Regions from separate parts of the Maridesulfovibrio bastinii DSM 16055 genome, predicted to be linked through region 2. Evidence: riboswitches for the same ligand, from Rfam matches in the RefSeq annotation. Region 2 holds a riboswitch; the other holds the start of a gene.
What was found. A riboswitch is a leader RNA that binds a small molecule or an ion and turns the genes downstream of it on or off. The one in region 2 is predicted to bind cobalamin.

Region 1: another riboswitch for cobalamin. It lies ahead of metE (5-methyltetrahydropteroyltriglutamate--homocysteine S-methyltransferase); the one in region 2 lies ahead of G496_RS0101835 (ribonucleoside triphosphate reductase).

What each region holds. Positions count from the first base shown of each region.
Region 1 is NZ_KE387015.1:64,273-72,267, forward strand. Features, by position in the region: gene G496_RS0116450 (formate dehydrogenase accessory protein FdhE) at 1-886, shown strand, start outside; gene G496_RS0116455 (hypothetical protein) at 1,129-1,803, shown strand; gene G496_RS0116460 (methylenetetrahydrofolate reductase) at 1,900-2,775, opposite strand; gene metE (5-methyltetrahydropteroyltriglutamate--homocysteine S-methyltransferase) at 2,843-5,119, opposite strand; cobalamin riboswitch at 5,196-5,413, opposite strand; gene G496_RS0116470 (DUF4136 domain-containing protein) at 5,650-6,225, opposite strand; gene G496_RS20155 (PilZ domain-containing protein) at 7,033-7,407, shown strand; gene G496_RS20160 (methyl-accepting chemotaxis protein) at 7,905-7,995, shown strand, end outside.
Region 2 is NZ_AUCX01000006.1:163,772-171,766, forward strand. Features, by position in the region: gene G496_RS0101825 (methyl-accepting chemotaxis protein) at 1-848, opposite strand, end outside; gene G496_RS0101830 (hypothetical protein) at 1,006-1,248, opposite strand; gene G496_RS0101835 (ribonucleoside triphosphate reductase) at 1,379-3,439, opposite strand; cobalamin riboswitch at 3,663-3,793, opposite strand; gene G496_RS0101840 (sensor histidine kinase) at 4,121-5,530, shown strand; gene G496_RS0101845 (sigma-54-dependent transcriptional regulator) at 5,530-6,861, shown strand; gene G496_RS0101850 (S16 family serine protease) at 6,872-7,995, opposite strand, start outside.

The DNA of each region.
Region 1 (7,995 bases), on a different contig from region 2:
CCCCTTTTCGGACGGGATTAAAATTCTTAAATCATCAATCCCGGCAACGGAGACCATACTGGATGCTTATATTCCGGTTGCGGAAGCATCGCTAAGCGAAATAAAGCGACTCTCCGACTGGGATAAAATAGATCTACCGGTACCGAATCCTTTAATTTTTGAGCAGGGTCGCCCTTTACTGGCAGATTTACCATTACCCGACTTTGGAAATGAATTTTCAAACGTTTCTATAAGAATGGTCGAAGCACTGAAATCAGCATTGCCGCACCTTGAACCTGAATTTCAATCCGTGCTGAAAGCCCTTGAAAAAACAGACTTTGCCAATCAGACTGCACAGGCTTTATGGGAAGGTAATCCTGAAAGGATTGATGATCTGAGCGAAGAAGAAATGCTTTCCACCAAGGCTCTGCATCTTGCTGGTGTTTCCGTACTGGATGTTTTTCTAAAAATTATTCACGACAAAGCAGCTCCGCTGATTAACAATCTGCGCTGGACAAAAGGGTATTGCCCAATCTGCGGGTCATTTCCTGATATAGCTCTTTTCAGAAAATCAGGGACCGACGACCCTTATTTAAAATCACATGGCGGGCAACGCTGGCTGCATTGCGCCAGTTGCGGACACGAGTGGAGATTCAAGCGCGGAACATGCGTATACTGTGAAAATCAGAAACACGAAGAACTCAAATACTTTCAAAGCAGCGATAGAATGACGGAAAGGATTGATGTCTGCGAGAAATGCCGACGATACCTGATAAATATAGATTCACGGGAATACATTAAAGAACCTGACCTGAGAATCGCGGCCAAAGCCTATATACATCTTGATATCATCGCCCAGCAAAAGGGATACACTCCCCTTGCCATCACCGGCTGGAATTCTATCTGATCAAACGGCTTACTCAATCTTTAAAAATCCGGTCCCTCTGACAGATATTGTCCGGGGGACTTTTTACGACTTATTAATTGCACATCTGCTAAAATCAGCATGTTTTATATCCAGACCGATAAAAAAGTGGTCATCACAACAAAGACCGTGCTATCCATTGCTGAATCCAAGGCATTAATAACAGACCGTTTGCAAAAAATATTGCATTATAATGACAAGATAACAAATTGGAGGTTTAAAAAATGATCATAAGAAAATACATCAAAACAATTATTCCGCTATTTCTTTTTTCACTTGTAATTTTTTCTGCAACAGGAGCTTCAGCTTTCAACCTTAATGACCTGTCCTCAGCTGTGGACAGCACTACAAAAGCTGCCAAAGGAGCCGCACAGGCTTCTGATCTGCTTAATGACGCACAAAGCGTCTACTCCGGTTTTTCCACAATGACAGAAAAAACCGTTGATGCTCAGGTAACAACAATGAGCCTCATAAAGCCGGAAAAACAGAGCGGGCTGATGTCAGAACTTAACGGCTTCAATTCGGAATCAGGTTTTAGTAAAGTTGCAAAACTTACAAGCTTTTCACAGCTCATGGATTCTGAACTGGACAAAATTGATCTTGCATCCGGTCTGACAAAAGTTGTTACTGAGCCTGAAGGCAGAAAAAAAGCAATGTCTGTCCTGACAGATCTCAAAAGTGCCTATAGTTCCGGTAAGGGCTCGGTGAGCAAGGCTAAATCACTGTACAGCTCGATTACAGAGTTCACCAGCTCACCTTCTGCTGAAGGTGTCAGCGGTACGGTCATATCCAAACTCAAAGACTATTCAGGTAAAATCCTGCCCTACATCATTGAAAAAGGACCTGAACGTCTCGAAGCCATCAGTGGTCTGATAAAAACTTTTTCATCAGTATTATAATCTTACCGCGCAGTTGATGCGGCTTAAATGATATTAAAAAAGCTCCTCCGATTTACGGAGGAGCTTTTTTGCATCTTTTAAAATAAATTCAAGCTGCTAGGCAAAAAATCCGTCCTGCTTAAGACCGGTTATCAGTTTTTCACACATTTCAGCTTTATTTAAAGTATATATGTGGACTCCGGGAGCTCCGCCATCAAGAAGATTTTTAATCTGTTTACGCGCAAAATCCAGTCCGAACTCTTTAACAGCAGCGTCACCGCCATTCTCGAAAGCTTTTTCAGCACCGCAATATATGTCACCGGGAATCGCCGCTCCGCATAACGACATAATATGCTTTAGTGATCCAAGGCTCTGAATAGGAAGAATTCCGGGTAGTACCGGCGCATTCATGCCAAGATCATTCAAACGCTCAACATAATCAAAGTAACATCTATAATCAAAAAACAGCTGGGTAATGGTAAAGTCTGCCCCGCAGGCAACTTTACGGCTATGTTGAATAAGGTCTTCCTCAATACTCGGAGAATCAGGATGTGCTCCGGGATACCCGGCCACAGCAATTCCTGCCTCCGGAAATTTACCACTTATATAATCAACAAGATCTGAGGCATGGGAAAACCTGCTTGAAGCTGTTGGATCATCTTTTCTGCCGTCACCGCCAAGAGCCAGAAAATCTTCAACACCCTTATCAAGAAGCGAACCTACAAAATGATCAATTGAATCTTCCTGAGCTCCTGCACAGGTCAGATGGGCAACAACTCCAATTCCAAACGAATTTATACGTGAACAGATTTCAAGGGAATTTTCATGGCTGGTTCCACCTGCTCCATAAGTTACTGAGGCAAAAAGAGGACCAAGGTCTGCAAGCTTGCCTGCTGTATCCATAAAACCCGGCCATGTGGATTTATCCTTTGGAGGAAAAAATTCAAATGAAAAAAACTGTTTCCCCTCTGCCACCTTATTCGCAACTTTCATTGTCTCAGTTCTCCGATTTAAGCTTCCGGCAGGGAAATTTTCTCCCTGCCGGATTTTATATTATAAGTTAATTTATCTTTTTTCTGGTAATCTCAGCGGCTTTAACCATATTTTCCAGCGAGGCTTCTGCTTCAGGCCATTCGCGGGTTTTTAAACCGCAATCCGGATTAACCCACAACCGTTCGCGCGGGATAACCATCATTGCCCGGGAAAGGAGTTCTGCCATTTCATCGGCAGAGGGAATTCTGGGACTGTGGATGTCGTAAATTCCCGGACCTACTTCGTTGGGATAATTATATATGCTGAAAGTGTGCAGCAGCTCCATATCACTTCGGCTTGCCTCCATGCTGATAACATCCGCATCAAGGTCGGCAATGGAACTGATTATTTTACCAAAATCGCAATAGCACATGTGGGTGTGAATCTGAGTTTCATTGCGGACAACGGTTGAGGCGAGTCTGAAACAGGCTACAGCCCATTTAAGATAATTGTCCTGCTCCGAAATTCTCAAGGGCAGCCCCTCGCCAAGGGCTGGTTCATCTATCTGAATAGCTTTCACTCCAGCGGCTTCCAGATCAGCAACTTCATCCCGTATCGCCAGAGCAAGCTGCCGGCATGTTTCACTGCGCGGCTGATCGTCACGCACAAAACTCCAGCAGAGCATGGTTACCGGTCCGGTCAGCATTCCCTTGACCTCCCGGCTGCTTACGGATCTGGCATATTGAATCCATTTAACCGTCATGGGTTCAGGGCGTGAAATGTCGCCAAAAATTACCGGAGGTTTTACACAGCGAGACCCGTAACTCTGAACCCAGCCGTTCTCGGTAAAGCAGTACCCGTCAAGCTGCTCCCCGAAGTACTCAACCATATCATTGCGTTCAGGTTCACCGTGAACCAGCAGATCAAGACCTATTTTTTCCTGACGGTTAATGCAGTCCTTGATTATTTCCTTAAGTTTGCCTTCGTAGACATCAACATCAATCTGTCCGTCTTTATATTTTCGCCGCAAAGCCCGCAGTTCATGAGTCTGGGGGAATGACCCGATGGTGGTCGTTGGTAGCAGAGGAAGCCCAAGGTTGTTTCTCTGGGATTTGGCCCTCTGACTATAAGGTGCTTGTCGTTTATAATCATCAGAGTTCAAAGACTGAATACGTTCGGTAACTGCCGGGTTATGAACCCGCGGGCTTTTGCGGCGGGACTCCTGAGCCTTGCGGCTTGCAAGGAGTTCTGAAGAAATATCTTCACCATTTACAGCTTTTGCAATCAGGCCTATCTCCACACATTTCTGTCTGGCAAAGGCAAGCCATGATTTTATTTCCGGATCAATTTTATTTTCATAATCGAGGTCAACAGGAGAATGAAGCAATGAGCACGAGGAACCGGCCAGCACACGCTCACTTCCAAGGGTGTCAACAGCTCTGCGCACATTATTCACAGCATTATCAAGATTTGTTTTCCAGACATTGCGACCATCAACAACACCAAGTGAAACAGCCATATCAGGGGAAACCAGTTCCAGAAGCCGCTCAAACTCATCACAACCACGAACAAGATCGGCATGAAGAGCATCCACCGGCAATGAGGTGGCCAGTTCAAGATTCTCTCCGTAGGTTCCAAAATAATTGGCTATCATCAACTTAACATCTGGAACGGCCGCACGAAATGCAGCATAGGCATTCTTGAAACCGTCTTTAAGTTCTTCGTCCAGATCAGTAGCCAGAACAGGTTCATCCAGCTGAATCCAAGAGCATTCTTTGGACAAATCCTTTAATAGTTCAATATAGGCTTCAACCAGACCCGGAAGCAGATCAAACTTATTAAATTCAACCTTTACGGACTTACCGAGGCTCAAAAATGTCAACGGTCCGGGCAGAACTGCTTTGGGAGTAAATCCTGCTGCTTTTGCTTCCCGTACCTGATCCACTATGGAATTATCAGCCACATAAAATTTCTGCCCTCTGGTAAATTCCGGCACTATATAGTGGTAGTTGGTGTCAAACCACTTTGTCATCTCCATAGCCTGCACTCCACCTTCACCGGCCTCGCCGCGGGCCATGGCAAAGTAGAGTGACAGTCCGCTTGAATATCCTGCTTCAACATATCTTTCAGGAACAACCCCGAACCTGAAAGAATTATCAAGGATATGATCATATAATGAAAAGTCGCCTACAGGCAGCAGATCTATCCCTGCTTCATGCTGAACAGTCCAATTCTGTTTTCTAAGATCTGCGGCAGTTTTCAAAAGTGATTCTTTGCTTGTCTGTTCTTTCCAGTAACTTTCAAGAGCTTTTTTAAGCTCACGGTTACCCCCCATCCGTGGAAAACCAAGAGTGTGCGTCAGCATACTTATCTCCATGTTTAAGATTTCAGCTATTCCAAAGCTGGTTTGAAGACAGATTTACTTTTCCCGGACGCGGGGATCATAAACAATAAGCTCGGGACGTCTTCCGGCTTACGGACTGCGGTTGACGCACCTTGCAGAAAACTTCCCAGTATACCCAGTGTCTTCTGCACAATACACTCATATTAAATGGAATGTATTAATAATGTCCGATTACGGCAGCGCGCCTGCGACGGACTCTCACCGTCTTCCGTTTCCTGAACTTCGCCTTCAATGTCTAAGTAGATATATAAAGATATTGTTATATAGTCAAGCAAAACTAAAGCTTATTCAGAACCAAAATTCTATGAGTGAGTTAACCCCAAGTCCATACTTACGCATGGATTATAAAAGGCAGCCTTTTCAACTTCAGCTTTAACACTGAAAACTGTCCAGCCCTAAAATTGGTCCTTTGGGTGTAAACATATTTCAGGACGGCTCACTCACCAGAATATAAAAGTCCCCTTGGATTCTTCCAAGGGGACTTTTTCAAATTATTTATTGCAGCTTCTTAAATTGACCTTTTCAGAAAATTTTCCCGGTTGGCCCGGAAAATGTGAAAGAGCTCCTTTCAACAGGCATGGACCGACAACAGCCACCCCTTCCCTGTCGGAACTGGATGCTGAACTGCGCCATAGAAAAACAGGATTGTTCTCAGAGCCCGGGCTGATCATATATATTTTAACCTGATTAATATTGGTTTCTGAGTTACCTTCGCGCTTAAGACTGTCATCTACATATTCTTTATCAATATAATTGTAGCCCCAGCCGACACGATCATAGCTGACCCCGCGGGCTGTGAAAGATTTTGAACCATATCTGACCATCACAGAAAATTCCGGGGACTTTTCATCGTAAATGTAGCCTTTCTGTTCCAGTTCACTCTTAGCCTGCGCATAAAGTTTTTTACCAAGCTCTCCACTATCCTGACCGGAGTCTGCCATATTAAAGCGTTTCATTGTCTGGATGCCCTGAGTTGAAACTGGCTGGTTACGGACTTCCATATCCACATATACACATCCCGACAGGACAAGCCCGGCCATAACAACCAATAATAAAAATTTTCTCACCACAAACTCCTTAAGAACAGTGCTTCGCCTGATATTAACTAATTAATTTACTTGTTACTACCCGTTTTATCTAAGTCAATAAAGAAATAAATGACCTGAATCCCCCTTATCACCTTAAGAAAGAGATAAGCAGGACAAAAATGTTTTGGAAAGAGTCGGAACAGGTGTCTATGCCTGCACTTCCGCCGGGGCTATGCACGTTCTGGCTTTAAAAGCAGACGGAACTCTATGGGCGTAGGGAACAAACAGTCACGGAGAACTGGGAGATGGCACCACCACAGACAAAAGTTTACCTGTAATGATTTTTCCAGCCTACCTGACTAAAAAAACTTCAACTGATATCGCCACGATTAAACTTCTCCTGCTAAATTAAAATATTAATTTAGATAGCCAGAAACGGCTGTCTGCGGTTTTCAAAATTTGAAACTGTAGGCAGCCGTTTTTATTTAATAAAAACACAATAATGGACTTTGATGATGCTCAAATCAGCTTTTCAGCGACTTAATTAATAATTGAATCAGCTCTTGCAAATTTACTAAACATAAATTTTGTTATTTGTTTTCTAAATAAATTTATTTTTAACTTATTAAAAAAGCATACAATCTTACACTGTATTTTTTAACACGATACAGCAAATAAATGTGATAATCCTCTTATCTTACTTATTTTTTTAAATTTTATAGCATATAAAACGAGTCATTTAAACATATCTACATAAGTAACCTTATTAATTATCACCTTTCTAAAGAAAACAATTCACCTTTTTATTATGAAAGTGTAATGGCTTCCTCTTGGAGGGAAGGGATCATGAAAAATAATATTGAAAGAAGAAAAAAAGAAAGAATTGAGCTGAAGACAGTCGTTGAAGTTCTGAGAATGTGCGATATCGCTGTCATGACCGGCAAAGAAGATGTAGATGTAACCATCAGGGATATTTCCACGACTGGAATGGGCATAGAAGTCTCCGAAGAAACGAGCATTAATCGGATTGACCTTGGTGATAATTTATTTATCCGTGGATGCATCTTCAACGATAATATAGGATTCTTAAGCAGCCAGAAGGCATCTGTTGTCTGGAAGTGCAACAATAAATTCGGACTTCGCTTTACCCCTGAACTGGATATAAATTTAGACGGCATACGCGAAATGCTCATAGGTGGTTCATACCGCCTGCTTCATTAACATTCCGGCACTATCATTATTTTGTAGCTGTGACCTATTTTATGCTCACTACTTAAGCTTATCCTAAGATAATAATTTGTACTTCAAACCGGCGACCAAAAGCATATACCGGCATCATCTGCTTAGATTATAAATTTTCTTTTGATATAGACCAACCACGTCATACACATATCAAGACCTTGCATATCCTTAAAGCTCCGATCGATTGTAAACACTCACTTATCATATAATCCATTTCCAAAACACATATATTAAAGTAAACGTTCTAAAGAAAATTTAAATAACTTTACTATGGTATATCGCTAAGTAGCAGAGAACTGCTAGCAGTATATCAGCATAGAGACTATTACATTAATATTTGGAGCTTGAATTGCATTATTATGAATGCTATATTGCCACAAATTATTTCTTACAACTTTCCTAACTCAATACCTAACGATAATTTAATCATTCCGTCACATTAACTCCTACAAATCAAATTTAACAGGTATTAAATCATGAAACTAAACCTCAGGACTAAATTCATAGGTATAATAATACCATTTGTGATCCTTGCCATAGCTGTTCTAACCTGGATTTCTTACTCAA
Region 2 (7,995 bases):
TGACTTGTAGCTGCACTGGTCAGATCGTGCTCGTATGCAGTCATACACATGATCCAGCCTGTGGAAGGAACCTTCATAAAGGTAACTTTTTTAAGCTCCCCTTCCCATTCATACTGCATAGTTCCTGAGCCAATGCTCAAAATATCCCGGATGAACTTATATTTGGTGAGATCTTGCAACAAAAGACTTTTATTCGTCTTATGCCCGATCATCGTACCGTCTTTGTCGAGGATAAAGCCATAGCCGTCATTACCTATGGTTACCTTGCCAAGCAGTTCCTGTTCATATTTTTCCCAGTCAAGCCCCACAACAAGACCGCCAAGAACTTTTCCAGTAGGATCTTTAACAGGAACAGCAATCATGAACAGCTTACCTTCTCCGTCAGAGGCTTTTACAACTTTTGATAATGTATAATTATCACCTGCCATAATTGCCTTATAATAATCTCTGGAACTAATGTTTATCCCTTGAAGATCTTTACCCCCACTATCTTCTCCAAATGAATAAACTCCATCAGCATTAAAGCCTCCTATAAATTCAATCTTATCGAAGTGCTTTAAAAGTGACCGAACCTGTTTGTTGGTGTAAGCTGAAAAATTTGTATCTCTTATTGATTTTCTAAATGTGGTATTAACTGAAAGACTTTTTAAAAGGACTAGATTTAAACGTACCACCTGCTCCAATTCATCTACCAGTACAGAATTCATTTCCTGCATATTCTTCTCCTGAATGGAGAAGACAGCTCTGTTAGTCATTGTGCTGACTACAAAAATTAAAATAGCAACGGAAATGACCACACCCAAAGTGATAATCCCGCCAACCCTACTGTTGAGACTATTGAACTTCATTTACCTCTCCTTAGCCATAGAATAAAACACCGTTAATTAAAATTTAAATACCATTGCCCGTGCATGGAATAAAATCAAGAATTTTCAACGGCCGACTAAGAATAGTAACATTAAGCTATGCGGCAATTATTTTTTACATCGAATAAAAAACGTAAGATCAATCATTTTTGACCCTGTTTGCATTATATTTATCTATTGTCTCGGAAATTCTCCCAAGCATCTCTCCACGCTCCTGTGCAACTTTCTTCCACTTCTTTTTCTCACTTTTAATGGCTTCAATTGTATGCAGCAGATCCTGTATCGTATCGGCGGGATACCCGAGTTTTACATAGTCTCCTCTGCGTAATTCCTCATCATTGCGCTGGCGCAGGGCTTTAAGCTGTGTTGCTGTCAGTATCATAAAATTTTCCTTGAATTCTTCATGTTAAACATGGTTGGAGGCATCGCCACTATACCCATTAGGCGATCATAAAAAAAGGGGCGGATTCACGTCCGCCCCTTTAATAGAGATACTGTATGGAATAAACTGATTACGAGCAGGCGCAGGAAGTACGGCTGTACTCGGTACGTTCTTTGTACTCTTCCTGTTTTCCCTTGTTCCAGCGGCTGACAGGACGATAGTAACCGACAATTCTGGTATAAACTTCAGCTTCTTTACCGCATTCCGGGCATTCAAAATGCTCACCGTAAATGTAACCATGATCTTCGCAGACTGAGAAAGTAGGCGTAACCGAGATATAAGGAATCTTGGTATTGGTCATAGCTTTGATAATGAAGTTTTTAAGCGCGGTGGTATCAGCAACAGCCTCGCCAAGGAAAGTATGGAATACTGTTCCACCGTTATACAGAGTCTGCAACTGGTCCTGATGCTTGAGAGCATAGACAACATCCTCAGTGATACCTACAGGCAGCAGAGTGGAGTTTGTGTAATAAGGATCTGTTGTTCCGGAAGTCTGAATGTCCGCATAAAGGGATTTATCAATCTTTGCCAGACGATAGCAGGTTCCTTCACCGGGAGTTGCTTCAAGGTTGAAAAGGTTGCCGGTTTCTTCCTGAAATTTAACGCTGAGTGAACGCAGGTGATTGAGAACACGGGTCATCAGCCTGAGTCCGGCATCGGTTTCAATACCCTTTCCAAGCAGGTTCAGGCATGCTTCGTTACCACCGATCAGGCCGATGGTGCTGAAATGACCTTTAAATCCGTTCTTGAGATAACGTTTTGTGAACGGGAACATTCCACTTTCAAGATTTGCTGTAACGAGTTTACGTTTATATTCAAGCGAATCTTTAGCCAGAGTTGCGTATTCTGCAATCAGATCCAGAAAATCTTCTTCACCCTGAGCAAGATAAGCCAGCTTGGGCAGATTCAGGGTAACAACACCGATAGAACCGGTAAGATCTCCGGAACCGAACAGTCCGCCTGTTTTTTTGCGAATCTCACGCAGATCCATCTGTAGACGGCAGCACATGGAGCGGACATCCTCAGGGTTAAGATCTGAATTAATGAAGTTCTGGAAATATGGAGCACCATATTTGGCAGTCATTTTAAGAAGCAGTTCGCCTACTTCCGACTCCCACGGAAAGTCCGGGGTAACGTTATATGTAGGAATCGGGAAAGAGAAAATACGGCCGTCGCTGTCACCTTCAAGCATGACTTCGACAAAAGCCTTGTTGAACATTTCCATTTCCTCGGCGTATTCACCGTAAGTAGTATCCTGCAGCTCACCGCCGATAATTACAGGTTCTTTGGCAATATGCTTGGGAGGAACCATATCCAGAGTGAAGTTGGTGAAAGGACTCTGACCGCCCCAGCGTGAAGTGGTGTTCAGGTTGAAGATAAGCTTCTGAACCATCTGTTTGACCTGATCGTAATCAAGACCGTCATGACGGATGAAAGGAGCAAGATAGGTATCAATATTATTGAAAGCCTGTGCGCCGGCCCATTCATTCTGGAGGGTTCCAAGAAAGTTCACAATCTGTCCGCAGGCGGAATCAAAGTGCCTTGCAGGACCGGAAGAACAACGGCCGCGAAGTCCGAATCCTTCTAGCAGGAGGTCACGCAGAGACCAGCCGGCACAATAACCGGCAAGGCCGAAGGAGAGATCATGAATATGAAAATAGCCGTGCTCGTGGGCCATTCTGATTTCTTCAGGATATTTTTCAAGGCAGTAGCGGGCCTGAACAGCTCCGGACATGTGCAGCATCAATCCCTGAAAGGAATGGCCCATGTTGGAGTTTTCATTTACACGCCAGTCGGAACGATCAAGATAACTTTCTATTGTTCCTGCTATATCAAGATATGTTTCGTCCTGCTTACGCAGTTCACGACGTTTCTCACGGTAGATGATGTACCGTTCAGCAACGGAAAAAAGCCTTCCTTCCATAAGTACCAGCTGAACCATGTCCTGAACATGTTCCTGTTCCGGGACATCGACTCCTTCGAGTTTCTTTTCAACATTTCTGCCAAGTCTTTTGGCAAGGAGCGGATCTTTGATTCCGCTGGCTTTAAGAGCTTTGAAGATCGCATCTGAAATTCTTTCAGTGGACCATGTTTCTAATCTTCCGTCACGTTTGAGAATCTGTTTAGGCATTTTAATTTCCGTTTAAATGTTGTCCGCACAAAGGGGCCTACGGTATGCAATTAGGCGCATGAAACCACGGGTGCATATAAGGCACCCTGACAAGGTCAACCGAATGGACCGCTTTATGTGTGAATCGCGGCTGGCCCGGAAGGCTCATACCGCAGGACTGATTGCAGCCTCACCCCGAATCGCGGGGTTGTTGGCGTTTGTTGATTGACCCTCAGCCGGAAAAGGCTGAAGGATACTTCAGGCAGGAGTGCTGACTTTTCAGACATGCTGAAACACAGCGGCGGAACCGTACCGGATTTTAACCGGATTTCCTGTGGCGTCCTCATAAAGGTCTCCTGAAGGACAAATCGACTTCGCTCAATCTAGCAGAGGAAAAAACTTGTATCAATAGTCTCTAGAAATTTTCTTGAAACTTCCTTTTCAGCCCTTGCGGGAGTAAGGATGAAAAGGATTGAACAGACCTTTTCCACAGTTGTTCAAAAAGATGTTTATAAGTATATAGTCTCTTGATATTTAATAGATAAAAACCGACAAAATTATTTTTATACACAAAATCAATCTATTTTTTAGAACCACAATTATTATCATTTTATCTGCTTTGACCTAATTGTCCGGTCAGGATATTTATCGATAAGATAAAACATTCAACAATTAACAACCATCGACTTCGGAGATAACTTGATGCCAAGGTTGAACATCCGCCAGAAAATCATCTTCGCCATTATAACATTCACAGTTTGTTTCGGTTGTGTTGCTCTGCTTTCATTCTCCAACATGGGTCAACTCAAGACAAGCATAGCTCTGGTTGAAAAAACTGACGACATCGCGAATCTTGTTCTTGAACTCCGCCGGGTTGAAAAAAACTTTTTCCTTTATCAGGACAAACGCTTTTTCGCTCAGGCCGGTGGCTACATAAAACAGATTTCCGCTCTGCTGGACACAATCAGAGCTAAAAAAGAAATGAAATATGCCGCAATTCTTACAGCGAGAATGAAGGATGAGCTGCAAAATTACGATACCATAATTTCTAATATGGAATATTCGGCAAAAAACTTCAAAATTTTCCCTGCCAACAGTCAGGAAAATCTCCGTGAATGCGGAAAAACACTTGTTGAAACCGCTAAATCAATCTCAGCCAGTGAAAGACTGAAAATTTTCACTATTAATGAAAAACTCCGCACCAACCTCATGGTTTCCATGACCGGTGTTGCACTGATTATGGTTCTGCTCGTATTTTTCTTTTTCAAAAACATACTCAGACCGCTTAAACAGGTGCAAAACGCAACACGCAGAATAGCCTCAGGAACATTCAAGCCCCTTGAAATACATAATGACCATGATGAAATTCAGCAGGTATTCGCAGCACTCAACAGCATGGTTGAACAATTGAATAAAAGGCAGGAGCAACTGATACAGGCCCGCAAACTGTCTTCCATAGGAACACTGGCTTCGGGAATGGCACATCAGCTTAATAATCCACTTAACAATATTTCAACTTCCTGCCAGATTCTTATGGAAAACAAATCAGGAGAAGACCCGTTCGCCGATAAAATGATGAAGAATATCAGTCAGGAAACCTTAAGGGCCAGGGATATCGTTCAGGGACTGCTCGATTTTTCAAGGCAGAAAGATTATGCTCCTTCGAATTCAAGTCTTAGATTTGTGACTGAAAGAGTCGAAGGGCTTGTTTCAAGCCGGCTGCCTGCCAATATTAAACTGAACATAGACCTTCCGCAGGATATTACCATCCCGGTTGACGCCCAGCACATGCAGGAAGTTTTCATAAACCTTATTTTGAATTCAATTCAGGCCATTGAACCGGATCAAGGTGAAATAAGTGTCTCCGGATCAATCAAAGAAAGCGGCATTCAGATTCTGGTTAAAGATTCCGGTCAGGGCATGACCCCTGACGTTATGAGCCGCATCTTCGATCCGTTCTATACAACAAAAGAAGTCGGTCAGGGTACTGGACTGGGACTTTCCATCGCTTATGGAATTATTGAAAAAGCCGGCGGAAAAATACTTGTTTCAAGCATTGAGAATCAGGGTACAACTTTCACTATAAACCTACCCCTGAACAGGGACAGCTAATGACAGCGGAAAAAATTTTAATTGTAGATGATGAAGTTATAGCTAGAGAAAATATATCCTGGATTCTTCAGCAGGAAGGCTATCTTCCGACCATAGTAGAAACCGCTGAAGCGGCTCTCGATGCCCTCTCCCAGCAGGAATATGCCCTGATCATCACAGACCTCATGCTGCCGGGTATGAGCGGAATAGAGCTTCTGGAAAAAGTTAGAACAATGCTCCCTTCGGCCGAAGTGATCGTTATCACCGGCCACGCCACTGTCGAAACTGCTGTAAAGGCCATGCAGAAAGGAGCCCATTCATATATTGCCAAACCTCTCAACATTGAAGAGCTGAAAACTCAGGTTATAAAAGCTCTGGAGCAGCGCGCCCTTTCCGTTGAAGTACTGCGCCTGCGTAAAATGATAGCTCAGGGCAGACCGGACCTGCCGCTTGTCGGTCAAAGTACTCCCCTTAGAAACCTGAAGAGGAAAATAGCTCAGGTTGCCCAGATGAACTGCAACGTTCTGATTCAGGGAGAAACAGGAACAGGAAAGGAGCTTGTTGCTAAAAGTATTCACATGCTCAGCCCCAGATCATCGGAACGCTTTATGGCCATCAACTGTGGAACCTTTACCACGGAACTTATGGATAAGGAGCTTTTCGGACACGAAAGGGAGGCTTTTACCGGGGCAAGCAGAGGGCAGAAAGGTATTCTGGAAGTCGCTGACGGTGGAACTGTTTTCTTTGATGAAATAGGAGAACTCCCGCTGAACATGCAGGTCAAACTGCTTAGAGTTCTACAGGAAAGAAATTTTTTAAGAGTCGGCGGAACCAAAGAAATTCCGGTAGATATCAAAGTTGTTGCGGCAACCAACTGCGATCTGGCGGAAGAGGTCAACGCGGGAAGATTCCGGCAGGACCTTTTTTACAGACTGAACGTTGTCACCCTTAATGTTCCACCGCTCAGAACACTTAAAGATGATATCCCTGTTCTTGTCGGACATTTTCTGGAGCAATACAGAACTAAAGAATTTTCCATAAACTCGATTTCGCAGGAAACTCTGGATATTTTGATGCAGTATTCATTTCCCGGAAACGTCCGCGAACTTGAAAACATCGTTCAACGGGCTCTGGCTTTAGCCGGTGGAACGGAATTCATCCCGGACCTGCTGCCTTCGGAAGTATATCGCTCTGTCAGCCAGAAACCCCTTGAAACTTTAGAGGATGTTGAAAAACAGCATATCCGCAAAGTGCTGTCAGCAATGCGCGGCAATAAAACCAAAACCGCCGAGGTTCTGGGAATAGACAGAGTCTCACTCTGGAGAAAACTTAAAAAATACCAGATTGAATAACACTTACCGATCAGTTTTCAAGAGTTGCCTCGACAACCTCGCTCATTGATTTAACAAAAATCAATTCCAAAGAAGCGGTAATCTTTGATTCCAGACCGGATGCTTCAACTCGACATTTTTCAGGAAGCACAACCCTGGCTACTCCAGCGTTGGAAGCCGCCAGAAGTTTATCCCTGATGCCTCCGACTTTCAAAATCTCGCCCAGAAGTGAAAGTTCTCCACTCACGGCGGTGTCCTGTCTTACAGCTCTTCCGGTCAGCAGCGACAGAAGTGAAACAGCTATTGCAACTCCAGCCGACGGACCTTCTTTGCTGACACCTCCGGCAGGGATATGAATATGAATGTCACTATGTTCAAAAAAATCAGCATCAATTCCATAATCGGCAGCATTACTGCGGATGTAGCTTAAAGCTGTTTTGGCCGATTCACGCATTACTTCACCAAGAGAACCGGTCAGCATCAGTTGTTTGCTGCCTTTCATTCCGGCAGCTTCCACAAAAATAATTTCCCCGCCCTCTCTGGTCCAGACAAGGCCGGTTGTCATCCCCACCCGCGCACCGCTGAAAGCCGTTGATTTTTCGAATTTAGCAGGGCCAAGCAGACTGTTTATCTTTTCCGGGTCCAGCTGTTCTTCATCGCCGGAAACCTGCTCTTCAAGGAAGAGCCGTGCAAACTTACGACACAATGAAGCGGTTTCTTTTTCCAGCCCACGCAGCCCGGCTTCACGGGTATAACTGGAAATAAGATAACGCGCGCTATCATCAGTTATGTTGACCTGTTTTTTACCAAGGCCATGACGGTGCAATTGATCAGGAAGAAGAAAATCCTTGAGAATCAGAATCTTGTCTTCAATAGAATATCCTGTGAATTCTATTTCCTCCATACGGTCTATCAATGGAGCTGAAAGTCTGCTTATGTCATTTACTGTGGCGATAAACATGGCTTCAGATAGATCAAAAGGAACGGCAAGATAATTATCAACAAAAGCACTGTTCTGTTGCGGGTCCAATAATTCCAGCAGCACTGCGGTGGCATCACCATCAAAATTCTTGATAATTTTATCCATCTCATCAAGCATAATCACAGGATTTCTGGCTCCGCACTTTTGCACTTCCTGTATAATCCTGCCGGGTA